Regions from separate parts of the Ruegeria sp. AG7 genome, predicted to be linked through region 2. Evidence: riboswitches for the same ligand, from Rfam matches in the RefSeq annotation. Region 2 holds a riboswitch; each other region holds the start of a gene.
The links. A riboswitch is a leader RNA that binds a small molecule or an ion and turns the genes downstream of it on or off. The one in region 2 is predicted to bind cobalamin.
Positions count from the first base shown of each region.

Region 1 (6,783 bases), on a different contig from region 2:
CACTTCGTGAACCACAGCCACAGGAGGGCTTTATGATTGTAGTGAAAACCCTTCGGGCAGACTGGTTCTGATTCACCGGAATCACCGGACTGCCTGAACACACGACCTGCGGATGCGCGCATGCCATCCGTTGGCATTGCTGTTTCTGAAAACAGGCAGATAAATGTCTTATACGCTTTCGGACCTGGGATGGTCCTCTTACTTTGCCGCGCAGCATGCGGTTTTTCCTTCTGACACGCCCTTTCGTATCGCATCGGTACATCGGGACCGTCTGATCGGGCTGAGCCCGGATGGTGATATCCCTTTGCTGACACCGGATAATCCGACCGGTTCATATGCCGTTGGGGATTGGGTCCTTGCCGACGCCGAAAACCGCGTGCGTCACATTCTGGACCGGCGCAGCCTGCTGCAACGCAGGGCTGCCGGTACAGGTGCCGCAACACAACTGATAGCAGCCAATGTCGATGTGTTGTTCATCGTCAGCTCGTGCAACGCCGATTTCAACCTGCCCCGGCTGGAACGTTATCTGGCGCTGGCACATCAGGCCGGATGTTATCCTGTCGTTGTCCTGACGAAAGCTGACCAGTCGGATGACCCCGGCAGTTTCTCGGGACAAGTGCAATCTCTGGACCCTTTTTTGTCGGTACTGGCGATCAATGCGCTGGACCCGGCAGATATCGAAAAGGTTCTGGCATGGTGCCCCAAAGGCCAGACCGGCGCGCTGGTCGGGTCGTCGGGCGTGGGTAAAACGACGCTCAGCAACGCCATGACGGATCAAAACCTCGCCACCTCTGGAATTCGCGAAGACGACGCACGGGGCAGGCACACGACAACGGTGCGCGCGTTGCACCGGATGGGTAACGGTGGCTGGCTGATTGACACGCCGGGAATGCGCGCATTGCGTTTGTTGGACGCTCAGGACGGGATCGACAACGTGTTCTCGGACATCACAGAGCTTGGCCAAAGCTGCCGCTTTTCGGATTGTCAGCACGAGACCGAGCCCGGCTGTGCCGTGCAGAACGCAATAGGCAAGGGCGTTCTTGATCCGGCGCGGCTGGACCGTTGGCGCAAGCTGCGGCGCGAAGATCAGCGAAACTCGGAAACCGTTGCGCAATCGCGGGCGCGGGACAAGGCGTTCGGCAAGATGGTCCGCGGTGTCATGCAGGACAAGAAGCTTCGCAAACGGCCATAGCTGCAAGGTGTTATGGAAAACCTGCGTCGCGTCTGATCAGGCGATCAGGCGCGGCCAGACCGCTGCATTGCGCCGGGCAAATGCGCCTATGTGACCAATCTCCGGCAGCCCAAATTCGGCAGGCTTCAGAAGGTGGCGTCTGGCCCCGGGGCCATACAGATCGGCAAGGCGCCAAACCGCCTCGGGCGGAACCATCTGGTCGTCTTCGAACGTGAACAGATCCACAGCTGTTCCAGAACTGCCCCAATGCGCATCAGGCAAATTCTGCCCGATCTCGGGAACGTAGCTAAGAGGAGCTGTGCACCATTTGCGCCATTGCCAGTAGACCGAGGCGGGCAGGTCCGAGCCAAACCCGATTGCTTTGCCAGGCAGATAGCCAAGCGCCCGCACCATCAGCGGTGCATGGCCATACCAGAACAGCCCCGCCAGCCCCCGATAGGGCCATGGGTGATCATTCAAAGTCACCAGCCCCGAACACACACAGATCATACGGTCAATCTGGTTGATATCCGGCTGCACCGGCCCCAGCATCGCACCGACCGAATGGCCGATGGTCCAGTGCTGCGCCTTTGGAAACCGCCTGCGCATCTCGGCCCGTGCCGCCGGCATATCGATCAATGCCCAATCCGCCATTGTAGCACGCGCGTCTTTCAGGCGGCCGACCAACGAAAGCCCGTAGTCCCGATAGTCATAGGTCAGGCAAGCCACCCCCCGCTTGGTAGCCAGCCATCGCGCAAAATGGCGATAATAGTCACGCGGCACACCTGTAGCACTGTTCAGCACAACAACGGTTTCCGGCTCACCCACAGGCCGGTACAACCGCGCCGACAAGGTCACGGACCCTGACGGAAAGCTGAAATCTTCGATCAACACCGTCTGTTCCGTATCCAACATGATCCCCGGCTTTCACTGAAACAATCGGTTTGCCTGCCTTCAATGCCGACGACACTAGGCCGGAACATAATCCGCATCCAGCATGACCAAACGTCCGGCCTAAAGATCGGCTTGACTCGGAACGCGATCAGACGCTAGCGGTTGTGTGATGGTTTCCGGCCCCTACAAGAGGTCGGGATGAAAAGGGAACACGGTGCGGTTTGTCTGGTCACACAGACATCAACCAAGTCCGCGACTGCCCCCGCAACTGTAAGCGGTAAGCAATGCCGAAATACCACTGGCCTATGGGCTGGGAAGGTCGGCAGAGCAATGACCCGCAAGTCAGGAGACCTGCCATCGGAACTGAAACCGAAACTCGGGCGGGGTGTCCGGGCAGGTCCTGACGGCGAAATGCTGTCCCACCTGCCCCAATATTCCAGCCCACCACGCGCGGAGGGCGCAGGATGATCTGGAAGACAAAATCACACGAATACAGCGCAACGGTGTGCCAGCGGACAGGGAAAACCTGCCCGGCTTTGGCGCGACTGGCCCGCTCGATTTCGGAAGCCATGGCGCAGGCGGTTTCGGCCACCAGCGAGGATTTCGAATTTGAAGGCAGCAGCGCGCTGTCACATTGCGCAGAAGGGTGCATGGCAACGATCAGAGCGCGATCCGACAGCGTTCGCATTTTCTGTGGAACACACCCTGACACGGCAACTCGGGATCTGGATGCCTATGCTGATTTGATCTTTGGACCTACATTCAGCACGCTGCCCTCGGGCACCATCGCGAACCTGCCTTGCGCCATGATCGAGGTTTCAACGATCCGCCCCCAAAAAACCGGCTACGCGCCACAGCAGCTTTCAGCTTGATCCCACTTCCACCTGTGCCGGGGTGATCCGGGACGCCCAGGCCAGCTGCGCATCGGTTTCGACAGCGCAGGGGCGCACGGCCCGCAAGCGGTCCAGTGCGTCGCTGGCGCGTTCACCGCATTCAACCATCAGTCGCAGAACAATCATCCCGGACCTGCCGCACCCCCCACGGCAGTGTACAAGGACCCGGCCACCGCCCGACAGTGCGTGTCGGGCCGTGGCGCTGACCTCTGGCCAGGCCTTCCGAACCGCTTGCGTCGGTGCTCCAAAATCTTCGATCGGCAGGTGAACCCACCGGCTGGCCCGGCTTTGGATGTCACTGCCAAAATGCTGCGCGCCATCCTGAAGCATTTCGACATCCGTCGTCATTGAAATCACAAGGCCCGGTTTCCACGCCGCAATCGTATCCAGATCGGTGGCGTAATCCCCGCCACGCCCTGGCATTGAAGTAAGGGCAAGCGTTCCGCCTCCGACCTGCAGAGCAAAAATGACCAGCTGCGACATGAAGTGCGTCCTCCCCCAAGGTACTCTTTACAAAATGAGTCATTAAATCCGCTGGTCCAGTTTAGTTGGAAACCAGTCCGTTTCTGAAACAAAAAATCATCTCGCCCCACAGTGGACGCGGACTGCCGCCGCCACTACGCTGTGCCGAAGCACCGAATCCGAGCGAGTAGACATGACAGACACGCCCAGCCCCGCCTATCAGGTTCTCGCCCGCAAATACCGCCCGGAAACCTTTGCCGACTTGGTGGGTCAGGACGCCATGGTGCGCACCCTGAAAAACGCTTTTGAGGCCGACCGGATTGCGCAGGCCTTTGTCATGACCGGCATTCGCGGAACGGGTAAAACCACCACGGCACGGATCATCGCCAAGGGCATGAACTGCATCGGACCGGATGGAACCGGAGGGCCGACAACAGAGCCTTGCGGTCAGTGCGAGCATTGCATCGCGATCATGGAAGGCCGCCATGTCGATGTGATGGAAATGGATGCCGCCAGCCGTACCGGCGTCAACGATATCCGCGAGATCATCGACAGTGTCCGCTATCGCGCAGCCAGCGCGCGCTACAAGATCTACATCATCGACGAGGTTCACATGCTCTCGACCAGCGCATTCAACGCGCTGCTCAAGACGCTCGAGGAACCGCCCGCACATGTGAAGTTCATCTTCGCGACCACCGAGATTCGCAAAGTGCCGGTCACGGTTCTGTCGCGGTGTCAGCGCTTTGACCTGCGCCGGATTGAGCCCGAAGACATGATCGGTCTGCTGCGCAAGATCGCCGGGGCCGAGGGCGCGCAGATTGCCGACGACGCACTGGCGCTGATCACCCGCGCTGCAGAAGGGTCGGCCCGCGACGCGACCTCATTGCTCGATCAGGCAATCTCGCACGGGGCCGGTGAGACGACGGCAGATCAGGTCCGTGCGATGCTGGGTCTGGCGGATCGAGGTCGTGTTCTGGACCTGATGGACATGATCCTGCGCGGTGACGCGGCAGGGGCGCTCACTGAACTGAGCGGGCAATATGCGGAAGGCGCAGACCCTCTGGCTGTGCTGCGCGATCTGGCCGAAATCACGCATTGGGTGTCCGTCGTAAAGATCACACCCGACGCGGCCGAAGACCCGACGGTTTCCCCCGACGAACGCACACGGGGCCAGCACATGGCCGAGGCTTTGCCGATGCGGGTTCTGACCCGGATGTGGCAGATGCTGCTGAAGGCGCTGGAGGAAGTCTCTGCGGCGCCCAACGCGATGATGGCCGCCGAAATGGCCGTTATCCGACTGACACATGTCGCCGATTTGCCCAGCCCCGAAGAACTGATCAAACGGCTGCAAGACAGCCCGCCTCCGCCCCCCGGCGGGCCGGGCGGGGGCATGTCAATGTCCCGGCAGGCCCCGGTGGCAACGCAATCCAACGCGACCCCGCCGCCTGCCTATACATCGCCCCCGCGCGGCGCGGGTGGCGCACCGGTTGCCGCGCTGGCGCAGGATGCCCAGACGGCCCTGGCCCGCTATCCAACCTTCGGGCATGTGGTGGAACTGATCCGCACAAACCGCGATGTGAAACTGCTTGTCGAGGTGGAAAGCGGCATGCGCCTTGTGTCGTACCAGCCCGGCCGGATCGAATTCACCCCGACGCCTCAGGCACCGTCGGATCTGGCGTCGCGATTGGGCTCTGCCCTGCAACGCTGGACTGGCAATCGTTGGGCCGTCTCCATTGTCTCGGACGGGGATGCGGCGACCATCGCGGAAGTGCGGGACCGGGCCGAACTGGCCCTGAAAGCCGAGGCCGAAGAGCACCCGCTGGTTCAGGCCGTTCTGACGCAATTCCCCAAGGCAAAGATCATTCGGATCGAAACACCTGAACAGCGCGCCGCCAAGGTTGAGACCGAGGCCCTTCCCGAAGTCGAAGATGAATGGGACCCCTTCGAAGAGGATTAGCCCCCAGGCCCGTGGGTCCAAGTTTCAGGAAACCTGACATACTCACGCCCTTCCACGTTGCAACTGAGGGAGGGAATGCGGGCGCATAAATTATCGGCCGGCGACGCTCTGATCTGGACAGGCGGGAGACCTCTTGTGCCGCCTGCCTGCGGTCCGTATTTAGAACCAAACAGAAACACAGGAGACGACTGATGCTGAAAGGACTCGGCGGGCTTGGCGGACTGGGCGACATGGCCAAGATGATGAAATCCGCACAAGACCTGCAAACCAAGATGACCGAAATGCAGGAAGAGCTGAACAACATGATGGTTGTCGGCGAATCCGGTGCGGGGCTGGTCAAGGCAACGGCCACAGCCAAGGGTGAACTCAAAGGGCTGGACATCGATCCGTCGATCTTCAACGGCGACGACAAGGAAGTGGTCGAAGACCTGATCCTGGCCGCCATCAAGGACGCTCAGGCCAAAGCCGCCGAACGTTCACAGGAAGAAATGGGCAAGCTGACCGAAAGCATGGGCCTGCCGAAGGACATCAAGCTACCGTTCTGAGCTTCATCTTTTCCCAAATACTCCCGCCGGAGGCTCTCTCCGGTACAAAGCAGGGCAGGCCATGGGCACGAACAGCGAAATCGACAATCTGATCGACCTAATGGCCAAACTGCCGGGGCTTGGCCCGCGCTCGGCCCGCCGTGCGGTGCTGCATCTGATCCGCAAACGCGCTCTGCTTCTGACGCCCCTGTCAGACGCCATGCAGCAAGTGGCCATCACCGCTCGCGAATGCCTGAATTGCGGCAACGTGGGCACCACGGATATCTGTGACATCTGCAATAGCGAGGCCCGAGCGACCGGCGAACTCTGCGTGGTCGAGGACGTCGCCGACCTCTGGGCGATGGAGCGGTCAGGGGTCTTCAAAGGCCGCTATCACGTGCTGGGTGGCACGCTGTCCGCACTGGACGGCATCGGTCCGGACGAGCTGCGCATTCCCCGCCTCAGGGATCGGGTTCTGGCCGAAGGGATCACCGAAGTGATCCTTGCCCTGAACGCCACTGTCGACGGTCAGACCACCGCCCATTACATCGCGGACCAGCTGGAAGGTCAGGTGCGCCTGACCTCACTTGCGCAAGGCGTGCCCATCGGCGGAGAGTTGGATTATCTGGATGATGGGACGATTACGGCGGCGCTCAGGGCGCGCAAGGAAATGTAGCCTAACGAAGGATGATATACCAGCTGCACGAGTCTGTCACCTGGCTGTCATTTGTAAGCTTATTCAGGGTTAACTGCTTCAAAAAAGTTTAACTTTGCGGGAATACCAACGCCCTCCGGATTCTCGAATACCCTGAATTTTTCCATAACGGCTTCTTGTATTGCCGCGACATCCGCATCCGTTCCACAATACTTTTTTAGAATTCG
Region 1 covers NZ_JBQFYP010000001.1:558,242-565,024, forward strand. Annotated here, with positions in the region: RNA gene ffs (signal recognition particle sRNA small type) at 1-5, shown strand, start outside; gene rsgA (ribosome small subunit-dependent GTPase A) at 164-1,192, shown strand; gene ACR0BF_RS02915 (alpha/beta hydrolase family protein) at 1,229-2,086, opposite strand; cobalamin riboswitch at 2,220-2,438, shown strand; gene ACR0BF_RS02920 (hypothetical protein) at 2,530-2,937, shown strand; gene ACR0BF_RS02925 (protein-tyrosine phosphatase family protein) at 2,929-3,441, opposite strand; gene ACR0BF_RS02930 (DNA polymerase III subunit gamma/tau) at 3,614-5,377, shown strand; gene ACR0BF_RS02935 (YbaB/EbfC family nucleoid-associated protein) at 5,569-5,922, shown strand; gene recR (recombination mediator RecR) at 5,984-6,577, shown strand; gene ACR0BF_RS02945 (class I SAM-dependent methyltransferase) at 6,637-6,783, opposite strand, start outside.
Region 1: linked by a shared signal. The riboswitch ahead of ACR0BF_RS02920 (hypothetical protein) and the one ahead of ACR0BF_RS12735 (DUF1636 family protein) in region 2 are both predicted to bind cobalamin.

Region 2 (6,783 bases):
GCTGATGTCAGATAAGCACGGTAGAAGGTTACGAGAATGCGTTTCGCATCGTTCTCGAACGCGGAATCCACCGGGATGACACCCTGTTCCGGGCACCACGCACCGCATTCGGGCAGGGTTTTCGCGCCCATCACCGGGCCGGCATAAAGCCCTGCTGCTAACGCCATCTGGGCCAATGCGGCCTGCGCGGCGACTTCTCCGCCGGTATCACACAGATGTGCCAGCCGCCGCAGGGTCGAGAGGGGCAGGGTCGAATACTCATCCAACCGAGTGTCTTCTCGCCCATCCGCCGGTAGAACGGCCAGCGCGATGCCTTTGGCCTGCGCCAGTGCCAGAACCTGTTGCAGCCCGTAAGACCAATAGGGCACGCCGCCGATCAGACGGATCAGGATGCCCTTTGCGCCTTCAAGTGTCTGTTCAACATAGGTGTCGACGGACAGGGGGTGTTTCAATGCAGCAAGATTGGCCAGCCGCATCGTGGGCATCCGCCCCTCAGGTCCGCCGCCGCGATGCCAGCCCTCCGCGAAAGCGCCCAGGTCACTGTCGGAAAAGGACAGTACAACCAGATCGGCCGGGCTTTGGCCCAGATCGGTTGGGGTCTCGGTTTCCTCGAGCCCGTGGCTTTCGCGAAAGACGACGTGCATGACTTACTCGGCAACCTCGGTCACACCCACTAGGATATCACGGATCTCAGCCTCTTTGATGTCGTCATGTTCGGCAATGACGACCAGGCGCGAGCGGCGCACCTCACCGGGTTCCCACGGGCGGTCGTATTGGTGACGAACCCGTGCGCCGACAGCCTGAACCAGCAGGCGCATCGGTTTGCCTGTGACGGCGGCATAGCCTTTGACGCGCAGGATATTAAGCTCAGTTGCCAGACGTTCAATCCTGGCAACCAGTTCCGCCGGGTCGGTCTGTTCCGGCAACTCGACGATGATGCTTTCGAAATCGTCATGCTCATGATCGTGATGGCCATCGTGATGTGACGGGCGCGCGTCCATGTCATCTTCGGCGGCAGCCTCAAGGCCAAGCACGACGCGTACGTCGACGACACCCTCGGCAACCTCGACGACAGGAAGCGGGCGCGGCGCCTCAGCGGCGATGATCTGTTTAGCTTTCGCGACACCTTCGGGACCTGCCAGATCGGGCTTGGTCAGCAGGATGATATCCGCGCACGAGATCTGATCCTCGAACACCTCGGACAAGGGTGTTTCGTGGTCGATCGAGTCATCAGCCAGCCGTTGGGCATCCACCGCTTCAACGTTCGGAGCAAAGCGACCGGCGGCCACGGCCTCGGCATCGGCCAGCGCAATAACGCCATCAACGGTAATTTTCGAACGGATATCAGGCCACTCAAACGCTTTCAGCAGCGGTTTGGGCAGTGCAAGGCCGGATGTTTCGATCAAAATGTGATCCGGGCGCGGTTCCAGCGCCATCAGCGCCTCGATGGTCGGGATGAAATCGTCGGCCACGGTGCAGCAGATGCAGCCGTTTGCCAGTTCCATGATGTTTTCCGCAGGGCATTCCGGAATCGCGCAGGACTTCAGGATGTCGCCATCAACACCCACATCGCCAAACTCGTTAACAACAATCGCAAGGCGCTTGCCCTGCGGGTTCTGCATCAGATGGCGCACCAGCGTGGTTTTGCCCGAGCCCAGAAAGCCGGTGATCACAGTGACGGGGAGTTTTTCAAGGTTCGACATGATCTCAGGCTCCAATCGGGGGAATGCGCGAGGCGCAGTTTTTGCGGAAATGTTCAGGACGGTCGCGCCATTTCACCAGACCATCGCCTGTGGCCAGATACTTAGTCGCGCCATCGATGATGACATCGACGTGATCGATTTCGTTCAGATTCTCGTAAACAAAGGTCCAGCGATCCGGCCCGCCCCGAAGAACGATGGAACAGCCCTGATCACAGTTCGAAAGGCATTCGACCTGTTTCAGAGTGATACCATCCGGCAGGACAGCCTGTTCCAGGGCCTTGTGCAACAATGTGCCGGGACGCTCAGCGTCATCCTCGACGGGCAGACCCCGGCGGCAAGTCGTGCAGACCAGTAGCTCTACCGGTTCGTTCTCGGTCATGTCTCTCATCCCCCCAAATCCTCTTCGCGGGGGACGGGGTTTCATGCGGGCACCACGTCTGCACATGGACCCGACACCGGAACACCCCGCCCGGTTTCAACTTCGGGTGTTGGCAGGTCTCCCGGCTTGCGGATGCCAGAGCGGTCGCTCTGTCGGATGTCCCGCCTTCCCGGCACAGGCCAGTGGCATTGGGCATCCTCTCCGGTCACGGTCGCGGGGGCGGCTGCGTTTGGCGGATGAACCGTTGACGCATTCCCTTTTCATCGGCTGTCGCCGACACCAACGACAGGGACATGCGGCACCGCTGACCCGCTTGTCAAGCGGTTCGCGCGCAACAAATAAGCCAAGGAGAAAAAAGCGACCTGTAGGCGTCGTTCGGCGGCATGAAGAATGTGTTCGGTATGTGGTCGCATGACGGGAAAACGACGAACTTGGAGATGCGTCATATGAAAGTGGGATTTATCGGTCTGGGTAACGTAGGCGGCAAGCTTTCGGGATCCCTTTTGCGCAACGGCATTGATCTGACTGTGCATGACCTGAACGCGGATCTGGTGGCCGAGTTTGTCGCCAAAGGTGCAAAGGCGGCTGAGGGGCCCGCCCAGTTGATGCGCGATTGCGATGCGGTGATCACCTGTCTGCCGTCTCCGGCAGCATCGGACGCAGTCATGCAGGAGATGTTGCCCGAAGTGGGCCCCGGTAAGATCTGGATGGAGATGTCGACCACCGACGAGGCCGAAGTCAAACGCCTGGGTGCCGAAGTCATATCGCGCGGCGGTGCGGCCGTCGATTGCCCGGTTTCTGGCGGGTGCCACCGTGCCGCGACAGGCAATATCTCGATCTTTGCGGGCTGTGACCGGGAAACGTTTGAACGAATTCTGCCGTTCCTGACGACAATGGGTCGTCGGGTTTTGCACACCGGCGAACTGGGCTCGGCCTCGGTGCTGAAAGTGATGACCAATTATCTTGCCACCGCCAACCTGATCACCTGCGCCGAAGCACTGGTTACGGCAAAGGCTGCGGGGATGGATCTGAACACGACCTATGAGGCGATCAAAATCTCGTCCGGCACGTCCTTCGTGCACGAAACCGAAAGTCAGGTCATCTTGAACGGGTCGCGCGATATTTCCTTCACCATGGATCTGGTGAAGAAGGATATCGGTCTGTTTCAGGAGGTCGCCGACCGCGCCGGGGTGCCGCTGGAAATAAACCCGGTGATGATCAACATCTTTAACGATGGTATCGCACGCTATGGCGAACGCGAGCTTTCACCAAATATTATCAAGCGGCTGGAAGAGGCAACCGGCCTGGATATCACCGCCCCGGGCTTCCCTGCCGAAATGACGGATGATGAGCCGGAGGAGCCGGGATACGAGGTTGTGCCACAAGGGCGCGCCTGAACGTAAAGCACATACCAGACAAAATCTCGCCCCTTGAACGAGCAGGGGTAGGCAGGTGTTCCGAAAAACACGCCATATCTGGCCCGCAATTCGACAGAATCGCGGGCCTTGAACGTCTTGAAATACCGAGCGTCGCACGCGTGTACTGCGGGGTTAAGTCAGCGATTTGGATGTTGTTGGAGGCGAGTACCGGAATCGAACCGGTGTACACGGATTTGCAATCCGCTGCGTCACCACTCCGCCAACTCGCCTTTTCAAGTAAAATCAAATACTTGCTGTGGTGTAACTGGGTTTTTAACAGCTTTCCTCGGGGGCGTCCAGTGGATTGCGTGCGAATTTGCCGGCAAGACTGAAATTTGCCGAAGTCCATGCCCAAGAAGGTGATCACGATTCAGGTTGCGGCAACAGGGGCGTTGCTGGAAGGTTCAGGATATGGCACAAGCCCGACATCTTTGGGAATGAGACGAGATATCCAATGACTGACTTCGCAGCCCGGCGCCGCACAATGGTTGATACACAGATCCGCCCCTCTGACGTCACCAAGTTCCCGATCATTGAGGCTATGCTGAGTGTTCCGCGGGAAAGCTTCGTACCCGATTCTCAACGCGAGGCGGCCTATGTGGACGGCCTGATTGATCTGGGTGGAGGGCGCAGCATGCTGGAGCCGCGGACCCTGGCTAAAATGCTGGACGTGCTGAACATATCCAAGGACGAGATGGTCCTCGATATCGCTCCGGCAATGGGATATTCCACGGCTGTCACCGCACGGATGGCTGAGTTGGTTGTGGGTGTTGAATGCGACGAAACCCTTGCAGCCGAGGCGCAAAACCTCTTGGCCGAAGCTGACGTGCACAACGCCATCATCCACGTCGGCGCGTTGGAACAGGGTGTGGCGGAACACGGCCCCTATGATGCGATCATGGTGCAGGGCGGTGTCGAGCAGGTGCCCGATGCCCTGTTGGATCAGCTCAAGGACCACGGTCGGATCGTGTGTCTGTTTGTCAACGGCAACCTGGGTACCGTGCGGATCGGTCGAAAAACCGGTGGTCGCGTCAGTTGGCGTGATGTGTTCAATGCCCATGCGCCGGTTCTGGAAGGTTTTTCGGCAGAGTGTGCATTTTCGCTATAGTCCGCCGATAGATTTTTCTATCGCCTTGATTAGTTGAAAAGAAGGCCGCAAACTGCCTGTAGGGCAGTGTAATTTCGTTTGAGAGGATTTTGGTATGCGTGGTTCGGCGACAGGTAAGCTGGTCAGGGCGTTTGCTGTGACCGCAGGACTTGCCATGAGCGTGATGCCAGGGCGTGCAGCGTGGGCAGACAACATAACGGATGCGTTCATCGGCGCGTATAACACCAGTGGTTTGCTTGAGCAGAACCGGGCGTTGCTGCGCGCGGCGGATGAAGATGTGGCCATTGCGCTTTCTGCGTTGCGGCCAATCATCAACTGGACCGTGCAGGTCAGCCAGGATTACACCCGTTCGCGGGTCAATAACGTCGTGACGACAAACGAGCCGTCGCGGTTCTTTTCGGGCCTGACGCTGAGCCAGCTTTTGTATGATGGCGGCGCGTCGGTGCTGGGCAAGCAGTCGGCGCAGGAAACGGTGCTATCGACCCGGCAAACCCTGATCGATATCGAACAACAGGTTCTTATCCGCGCAGCAAATGCCTATCTGGGCGTCCTGTTGCAGGAAGAGACCGTGGCGATCCGCCAGAACAACGTGGATGTGTCGGCAGAGGAACTTAGGGCGTCGAATGACCGCTTCGAAGTGGGCGAAGTAACCCGGACGGACGTCGCATTGTCCGAAGCGCAGCTGGCAAGCTCTCAGGCGGATCTGGCTGTGGCACGCGGTGAATTGAGCATTGCCCAGGCCGAATACGTGAACGCGGTCGGAAAGGCACCGGGGCGAACGGCTGGCCAGCCGAGCCTGCCCAATCTGCCGCGTTCCGAAGCTGAAGCTGTGAACCTGGCGCAACGCAACCACCCGGCCATTCTGTCGGCACAGCATCAGGTCAGGGCGTTCGATCTGGTCGTGCAGCAACAGCGGGCCAACCTTGGGCCGAATGTCAGCCTGAATGCCGACGCTGGCGTGTCCGAGCGCTATGACAATAGTGACTATGTGAACGACGCGACCGTGTCGCTGAACTTCAATCAACCCATCTACGCAGGTGGCCGGTTGGCGGCAAATGTGCGCCGCGCAATGGCCAGCCGGGATGCCTCGCGTGCGAATCTGCTGAACGTTCAAAAGAACATCACGCAGGGTGTGACCGACCGGTATGCGGCGTTTCAGGCGGCCAGCGCCAGTTTGAGGGCGTCAACCGAGCGCGTTAACGCCTCGCAGGTGGCATTTGATGGCATCCGGGAAGAGGCGACTCTGGGCGCGCGAACAACTCTGGATGTATTGAATGCACAGCAGGATTTGCTGGATGCACAGCTGGCGGAAGTTGCTTCGCGCACCGAACGGTCGCGGGCTGCCTATCAGTTGTTGCAGGCGCAGGGCCTTCTGACAGCCGAGCGTCTTGGGCTGGCGGTGCAAATCTATGATCCGACTTTGTATTACAACCTGGTCAAGAATGCACCTGCACAGGTCAGCAAGCAAAGCAAGGATCTGGATCGTGTTCTCAAAGCGTTGCGCCGGGACTGATCGCCAATACTATTTGTTGTGAGGCACGGATTGTTTGGCTACACTTGATCCAAGGATAGAGCGGTAGAGAACAATGTCTGATAATGTCGTGAAAGCAGGGATCGAAGACGTTCTGTCTTCGGTCAAACGTCTGGTCAGTGAAGACAGTCGTGATAAATCCGTCTCGGATCAAACGACTAAGGCACGCAAGCCGGGGCGGCTGGTGCTTACCGATGCTTTGCGGATCAGCACACCAGATCAGTTGGGAGTGATTCCCGCTAAAGTTGTATCCAAAGCCGAAGTTACAGATGCCGCCAAGCCGATGTTGCTGCGAACCTGTGACATCGTTCAGACGGGTCAACCCGCGAACGCCGACGAGGACAAGCCAGAAGCAGCCGAGACGAAACACGCCCCGTCGGATGATGCTGCAATCAGCCTGAGTGCAAAGATCGAAGCGTTGGAAGCGGCCATTGCACAAACAGAAGACCAGTGGGAACCGGACGGTGACAGCCAGGATGCATATTCGGGCACACCGTCACATGCGCTGCCATGGGATGTCGAAGAAGAATTTGCCGCTGCGATGTCGATTGATGCTGCTGGAGGCGATGAACCAGAGGCGGCTCAGCAGGACGAAGGTGCACCTTATCAGGCGGAATTCATCCGGTCGTCTCGGGCTGTTGTGT
Region 2 covers NZ_JBQFYP010000008.1:122,977-129,759, reverse strand. Annotated here, with positions in the region: gene cobN (cobaltochelatase subunit CobN) at 1-644, opposite strand, end outside; gene cobW (cobalamin biosynthesis protein CobW) at 648-1,703, opposite strand; gene ACR0BF_RS12735 (DUF1636 family protein) at 1,708-2,082, opposite strand; cobalamin riboswitch at 2,177-2,381, opposite strand; gene ACR0BF_RS12730 (NAD(P)-dependent oxidoreductase) at 2,484-3,479, shown strand; tRNA gene ACR0BF_RS12725 (tRNA-Cys) at 3,657-3,730, opposite strand; gene ACR0BF_RS12720 (protein-L-isoaspartate O-methyltransferase family protein) at 3,955-4,608, shown strand; gene ACR0BF_RS12715 (TolC family outer membrane protein) at 4,703-6,121, shown strand; gene ACR0BF_RS12710 (hypothetical protein) at 6,195-6,783, shown strand, end outside.

Region 3 (6,783 bases), on a different contig from region 2:
TTCCAGTGTTGCCAGATCGACGCCCAGAAACACCTTGAGCGCCCATAGGGGATGAAGGCCTGACCAGCACGGTTCATCCAGCAAAAGGTAATTGCCTTCAACCAGAACGACCCGCTGATTGGGAGAGATCATTGATCGGGCAGCGATTGCCAGATCAAGCTTTCGGTCGAAGCCCGGAATTGCAACTTCATCTTCGGTGCGCAAACGCACAAGCAAGGCATGAAACCCGGCAATATCGAAGGTTTCCGGCGCGCCCTTGCGGGGGAAAAGCCCGCGTTCCTTCAGGATCGCGTTGTCAAAGTGAAAACCGTCCATTGGAACGAGCCCGGCTGACACGCCGCGCCGGTTCAGCTTTGTCGTGGCAAGGCTGGCAATGGTGCTTTTCCCGGATCCGGGAGGCCCGGCAATCGCGACAAGTTGCCGGTGTCGGGCCGACGGCAGCGCCTCAACGGCGTCGACGATACGGTCGGCCAGAACGTCAGGGGCGGTGCCGCCACCGGTCATGCGGCCTGATCCTCGGGCGGTGCTTCCTTAGCCCCGGTCATAAACGCCACGGCGTCGGACATCGAATAGTCTTTGGGGTCAATCACACACAGGCGTTTTCCCAGCCGGTGCACGTGAATTCGGTCTGCGACTTCGAAAACATGGGGCATGTTGTGGCTGATCAGGATGATTGGGATGCCACGCGATTTCACATCCTGGATCAGTTCAAGGACCCTGCGGCTTTCTTTGACGCCCAGTGCTGCTGTCGGTTCGTCCAGAATAATGACCTTGGACCCGAACGCCGCCGCGCGTGCCACGGCGACCCCCTGACGTTGTCCACCCGACAGGGTTTCGACCGCCTGATTGATGTTCTGGATCGTCATCAGACCCAGTTCGCTCAGCTTTTCGCGGGCGAATTTTTCCATCGCCGGACGGTCAAGCATGCGAAGCCACGACCCGAGCGGTCCTTTGCGCCGAATTTCCCGCCCCATGAACATATTGTCCGCAATCGACAGGGCAGGGGACATGGCAAGCGTCTGGTACACGGTTTCAATACCGGCTTCACGCGCGTCGATCGGGGAATGGAAATTCACCTTTTGACCTTCCAGCCAGACCTCGCCTTCGTCCGGCGCCACCGCGCCCGACACAGCCTTGATCAGCGTCGACTTGCCCGCGCCATTGTCGCCGATCACCGCCAGAATCTCACCCGGCATCAGATCGAAGTCGCAGTGATCCAGCGCAGTCACCTTGCCATAGCGTTTCACAAGGTTCCGTCCTTTGAGAATGGGTTCCATCAGGCTGCCACCTTTCTGATCCACTGGTCGACCGCGACCGCTGCGATGATAAGGATGCCAATCAGCAGGAACGTCCATTGTGCATCCGCGCCCAACAACCGCAGCCCAAGCGTAAAGACGCCCACGATCAGGGCACCGAACAGGGACCCCAGAATAGACCCGCGACCGCCAAACAGAGATATCCCCCCGATCACGACCGCCGTGATGCTTTCAATGTTGGCCAGCTGCCCCGAGGTTGGCGAAACCGACCCGATCCTACCAATCAGGGCCCAGCCCGCAAAGGCGCAGATCAGGCCGGACAGCATGTACACGGATATCAGCGTGCGGTGTACGTTGACACCGGACAGCTCTGCCGCTTCGGGGTCATCCCCGACGGCATAGACATGCCTGCCCCAGGCCGTGTGCCGCAGCGCGTATGCAAGGACGAGGATCAGCGCCAGCATGAAGACCACCCCGACGGTAAACACCGCCCCGCCCACGTTAAACTTGGCACCAAACAGTTGCAGGATGGCGGCGTGTTCCTCGATCTCCTGCGACCGGATCGTTTCGTTTTGTGAATAAAGAAAATTCGCCGCAAGAACGATCTGCCACATGCCAAGGGTGACGATGAAAGGCGGCAGCTTGATGCGACTGACCAGAAACCCGTTCAAGGCCCCGATTGCCGAGCCAACAGCAAGGCCGCACACAATCGCAACCGAAGGCGGCATTCCATAGCGGAAGGTAAACTGCCCCATCACAACCGACGACATCACCATGATGGCCCCAACACTCAGGTCGATGCCTGCGGTCAGGATCACAAGGCTTTGTGCCGCGGCCACAATCCCGACGATCTGAACCTGCTGAAGGATCAATGTCAGCGCAAAGGGCGAAAAGAACTTGGGGCCTAATAAGACACCAAAGATGACGATGGCAGCGACAAGGACAATCAGCGGGACCAGCGACGGGTTCACATGCAGAAAATGCTGAACCGTCCCGACAAATCCGCGTTGGTGATCGTCAAACTCGGCGACTTGCTCCGGGCTGCCTTTTGCGGCGGTTTCGAAATCGTCAGCTTGTCGTGAAGAATCGGACATAGAACTTCCCCCAAAGCGTCAGGTTTATGACGACTTTAGCAAGGTTTCAGGCGTGTGGGTGGTTTTGATAAGTGGAAGGCCGCGCAGCGGCCTTCCAAACATTCAGCTTAACCCCAGCAGAGGTCCATGCCTTCCTGAACCGAGATGGACTCGACGCCGTCGGCGGCCTTATCCGTCACAAGCGCCACGCCGGTGTCAAAAAAGTCCTTACCGGGTGTGTTCTCGGGCTTCACGCCTTCGTCCGCCCATTTTTTGACGGCCTCAACGCCCAGCGATGCCATCAGCAGCGGGTATTGCTGTGATGTTGCACCGATGACGCCGTCCGCCACGTTCTGCACGCCAGGGCAGCCGCCATCGACGGAAACGATCAACACGTCATTTTCGCGCCCGATAGCCTTAAGCGCTTCATAAGCGCCCGCTGCCGCCGGTTCGTTGATGGTGTGCACCACGTTGATCGTCGGGTCTTTGGCCAGCAGGTTCTCCATGGCGCGACGACCGCCTTCTTCGTTGCCAGCGGTGACATCGCTACCAACAAGACGCGGGTCGTTTTCATCGCCAATCACGTTCGGATCGGCCAGATCAACACCGAACCCCTGCAGGAACCCCTGATTGCGAAGCACATCCACAGTGGGCTGGCTGACCGCAAGGTCCAACGTGGCGATTTTGGCGTCATTTGCCGCATCTCCCAGCGTGGCTTTTGCCCATTGTCCGATCAGAAGCCCCGCAAGGAAATTGTCCGTGGCAAAGGTCGCGTCGGCCGAGTCGATAGGCTCAAGTGGGGTGTCCAGCGCAATCACCAGCAGCCCGGCATCGCGGGCCTGCTGCACCGCTGGAACGATAGACGACGTATCCGACGCGGTCAGCAGGATACCCTTTGCGCCATCCAGAATGCAGGTTTCAATGGCCTGAACCTGAGTTTCGTGGTCTCCGTCGACTTTGCCGGCAAAGGCTTTCAGCTTCATGCCAAGCTCTTCGGCTTTAGCCGTGGCACCCTCTCTCATTTTAACAAAGAAAGGGTTGGTATCCGTCTTGGTGATCAGGCAAACGGTTTCACCTTCGGCCATTGCACTGCTTGCCATGGCCGTAACCGCCAGCGCCGTTGCGCCTGCAAGTTTCGCAAGTTTCATCGGTAGTCCTCCCAGTTTTCCCAATGCCCGTCCGGGCATACGTTTGATCGGGCGAAAACCGGCCCGATCGAACGTGAAAACCATCACAAGATTCGAATTTCGAGTCAATAAATAAATCACTCTTATTTATTATTGACAGAAAGGAAGGGTTTTTACATTGTCGTCATGAAGGGGATGGCCGTGTCTGCAATGAACTCTCAGGGCAATACTACTGGCGTACGCGAGCCAGACATGCGCGGCACCAACCAAAGTGGAATGCGGGCCCGAAATGAACGGCTTGTCCTGTCACTGGTCCGGCGCCATCAGGCCCTCGCAAAATCTGAAATCGCGCGCATGACCGGCCTGTCGGCGCAGACGGTCTCGGTCATCATGCGCCAGTTGGAGAACGATGGGTTGCTGTTGCGGGGCGAACCGATCCGGGGAAAAGTTGGGCAGCCATCGGTTCCCATGCGCCTGAACCCGGACGGCGCGTATTTCTTTGGGCTCAAAGTCGGGCGGCGTAGTACCGAACTGGTGCTGACGGATTTTCTTGGCAACGTCAGGCACCGCGAACGGCGGACCTATGATTTTCCGACGCCCGAGGCGACATTGAGCTTTTCCACAGAAAGCCTCGACAAAGTGATGGCGTCAATGTCGCCCGAGGCGCGCAGCAGAATCGCGGGCCTTGGGATTGCCATGCCGTTCTACCTTTGGGACTGGGCACAAACATTGCAGGTTCCTCAGGAAAAAATGGATCCGTGGCGTGACGCGGACCTGAAAGGCGCGCTAGCCGCAAGCTATGACGTGCCGGTATTTTTGCAGAACGACGCAACCGCGGCCTGCGGTGCCGAGCTGGTGTTTGGCCCTGCAGAAGGCCCACGAGATTTCCTGTATTTCTATGTCGGCTTCTTCATCGGGGGCGGGGTGGTTCTGAACGGCTCCATCTTTTCAGGGCGGGGAAATGCCGGTGCGCTTGGTCCATTGCCTGTGCCGGACGACGCAGGCGGAGTGAAACCATTGATAGATGTCGCCAGTCTTTATGTGCTGGAGCGCGCAGTTGGTGGGAATGCCGAAACAGCCGGCTCAATCTGGGAAACGACACGGCATTGGGACGTACCGGAAACCCACCTTGAGAATTGGCTGAACCAGGCGGCGCACGGAATCGCCCATGCCATCGTCTCTTCTTGCAGCCTGATCGATTTCGAATGTGTCAAGATTGATGGCTGGATGCCTGCTGATATCAAGGCGCGGCTGGTGGAAAGGGTTGAGCTCAAACTATCCCATATGAACCTGACCGGGCTTGAACGGCCCTTGGTGCTGGCAGGGGCGGCGGGCCCGGATGCCCGGTCATTGGGGGCGGCCAGTTTGCCATTGTCGGAAAGATACCTGCTCGAGGGGTAGGTTCATCCCCGAAAAACCCCGACCTGTATCCAAAGCGGATCAACCGGAAAAAGGGCATTGCCCGCTGAACTTTTTGACAGCCAGCGCAATTGATCGTTGACGGATGCCGAAGAAGTCTGGCAAGCCGCTCGGCATGTCCGGTTCCGGGGCGTGCTCTGGAATCAATAGGGAATGCGGTGCGGGCTTTGGCCCAATTCCGCAACTGCACCCGCAACTGTAAGCGGCGAGCAGGGCTGAAGTGCCACTGGAGTTAATCCGGGAAGGCCAGCCCAACGCTTTGACCCGCAAGTCAGGATACCTGCCGGACATGTGCCTTTGACAAGGGCACTCCTAATCGGCGACGGGATGTGCGTCGGAGCAGGATGCTTGAAAAAGCAGCTCGGCTTGGACGTCCCCGCAGTCAAAACGCATCTCGTACCGGGGTTGGTACGATGGGACAAGGACGACTATTGATGACCAAGCTGCTTTCTGCGGCCGCTGTGGCGATGGCGCTTCCAGCGATGGCAAATGCGCATTTCCTGCTGGAATACACCTCTGACACCATGATCGACGCACCGGGGAATGTTCCGGTCAAGCTGATCTTCTGGCATCCGTTCTCGAACGGGCATGTCATGGATCTGGACAAGCCGCAGGAATTCTACGTGATCCACAACGGTCAGAAAACCGACCTGCTGGACACTCTGGAACCCGTGCGTTTCACCGGTGGGGAAAACGAAGGCGCGGCATTCAAGGGTTATGTTCCGGTCAAACGGTCGGGCGACTATGTGCTGGTGACAGTTCCCCAGCCCTATTACGAGGGGTCTGAGGATATCTATATCCAGCAGATCGCCAAGGCATTCCTGAACCGCAACGAATTGCCGACCGACTGGATGAACCCGGTGGGCTTGCCGGTTGAGATCATCCCGCTCAACAAACCGACCAACATCATCGCGGGTTCGACCTTTACGGGTCGAGTTATGGCAGAAGGCCAACCGGTTGCGGGTGCCGAGATCGAGATCGAGTACATGGCCGCAGAACCGGACATGGAAAGCACGGCTGCTTCGGCCCCGACCGTCTCGCCGTTGCCGGGTGGTGCATTGGTCGCAACTTCGGATGATAACGGGTATTTCACATTCGGCGTTCCAAAAGCCGGATATTGGGGTTTTGCAGCGCTCGGCGCCGGTCCCGTGACCGAACACAATGGCAAAGAACTCAGCCAGGACGCGGTCATCTGGATCCGCGCCTGGGATTTGGAGTAACCGTAGATGCATATCGTTGACGGAGCCTTGTCCAACCCGGTTGTGATCGGCGGTGCCGTCGCTGCGGCGGGTGGAATTGCCATGGGCCTCAGGTCGCTGGATCTTGATCGCATCCCCACTGCGGGGGTGGTGTCAGCCAGCTTTTTCGTGGCATCGCTGATCCATGTTCCTATTGGTCCGTCGTCGGTGCACCTGATCCTCAACGGTATGGCCGGGCTTTTGCTGGGGTGGGCCGCATTCCCGGCCCTGTTCGTCGGGCTTTTGCTGCAAGCCGTCTTCTTTGGCTTTGGCGGGTTGACGGTATTGGGGATCAACACCCTGAACATCGCGTTGCCCGCGGTTCTGGCCGGACTGATCTTTAGCCGCCTGATCGCCCACGGCTCACCGCTGCAAGGTGCGATATGGGGCGGGGTCGGCGGTGCCTTTGCCACTGCCGCCACAACCGGCATGGTTGCGTTTTCACTGGCCTTGTCCGGGGATGCCTTCCTGCCTGCGGCCAAGCTTGTTTTCTTTGCACATATTCCTGTCATGGCGATTGAGGCGATCCTGACCGGGTTCGCGGTTTTGCTGGCGCGCAAGGTCAAGCCCGAGCTGTTTGTCAAACGAGCGGTCGCATGAGGTATCTGGCAATCGTTCTGGCGCTGTGCTGCGCACCCCTACCTGCCTTAGCGCATAAGGTCATAGCCGG
Region 3 covers NZ_JBQFYP010000026.1:15,111-21,893, reverse strand. Annotated here, with positions in the region: gene ACR0BF_RS19325 (nucleoside/nucleotide kinase family protein) at 1-504, opposite strand, end outside; gene ACR0BF_RS19320 (ATP-binding cassette domain-containing protein) at 501-1,277, opposite strand; gene ACR0BF_RS19315 (ABC transporter permease) at 1,277-2,350, opposite strand; gene ACR0BF_RS19310 (substrate-binding domain-containing protein) at 2,458-3,477, opposite strand; gene ACR0BF_RS19305 (ROK family transcriptional regulator) at 3,667-4,857, shown strand; cobalamin riboswitch at 4,979-5,177, shown strand; gene ACR0BF_RS19300 (DUF4198 domain-containing protein) at 5,310-6,095, shown strand; gene cbiM (cobalt transporter CbiM) at 6,102-6,713, shown strand; gene ACR0BF_RS19290 (cobalt ABC transporter permease) at 6,710-6,783, shown strand, end outside.
Region 3: linked by a shared signal. The riboswitch ahead of ACR0BF_RS19300 (DUF4198 domain-containing protein) and the one ahead of ACR0BF_RS12735 (DUF1636 family protein) in region 2 are both predicted to bind cobalamin.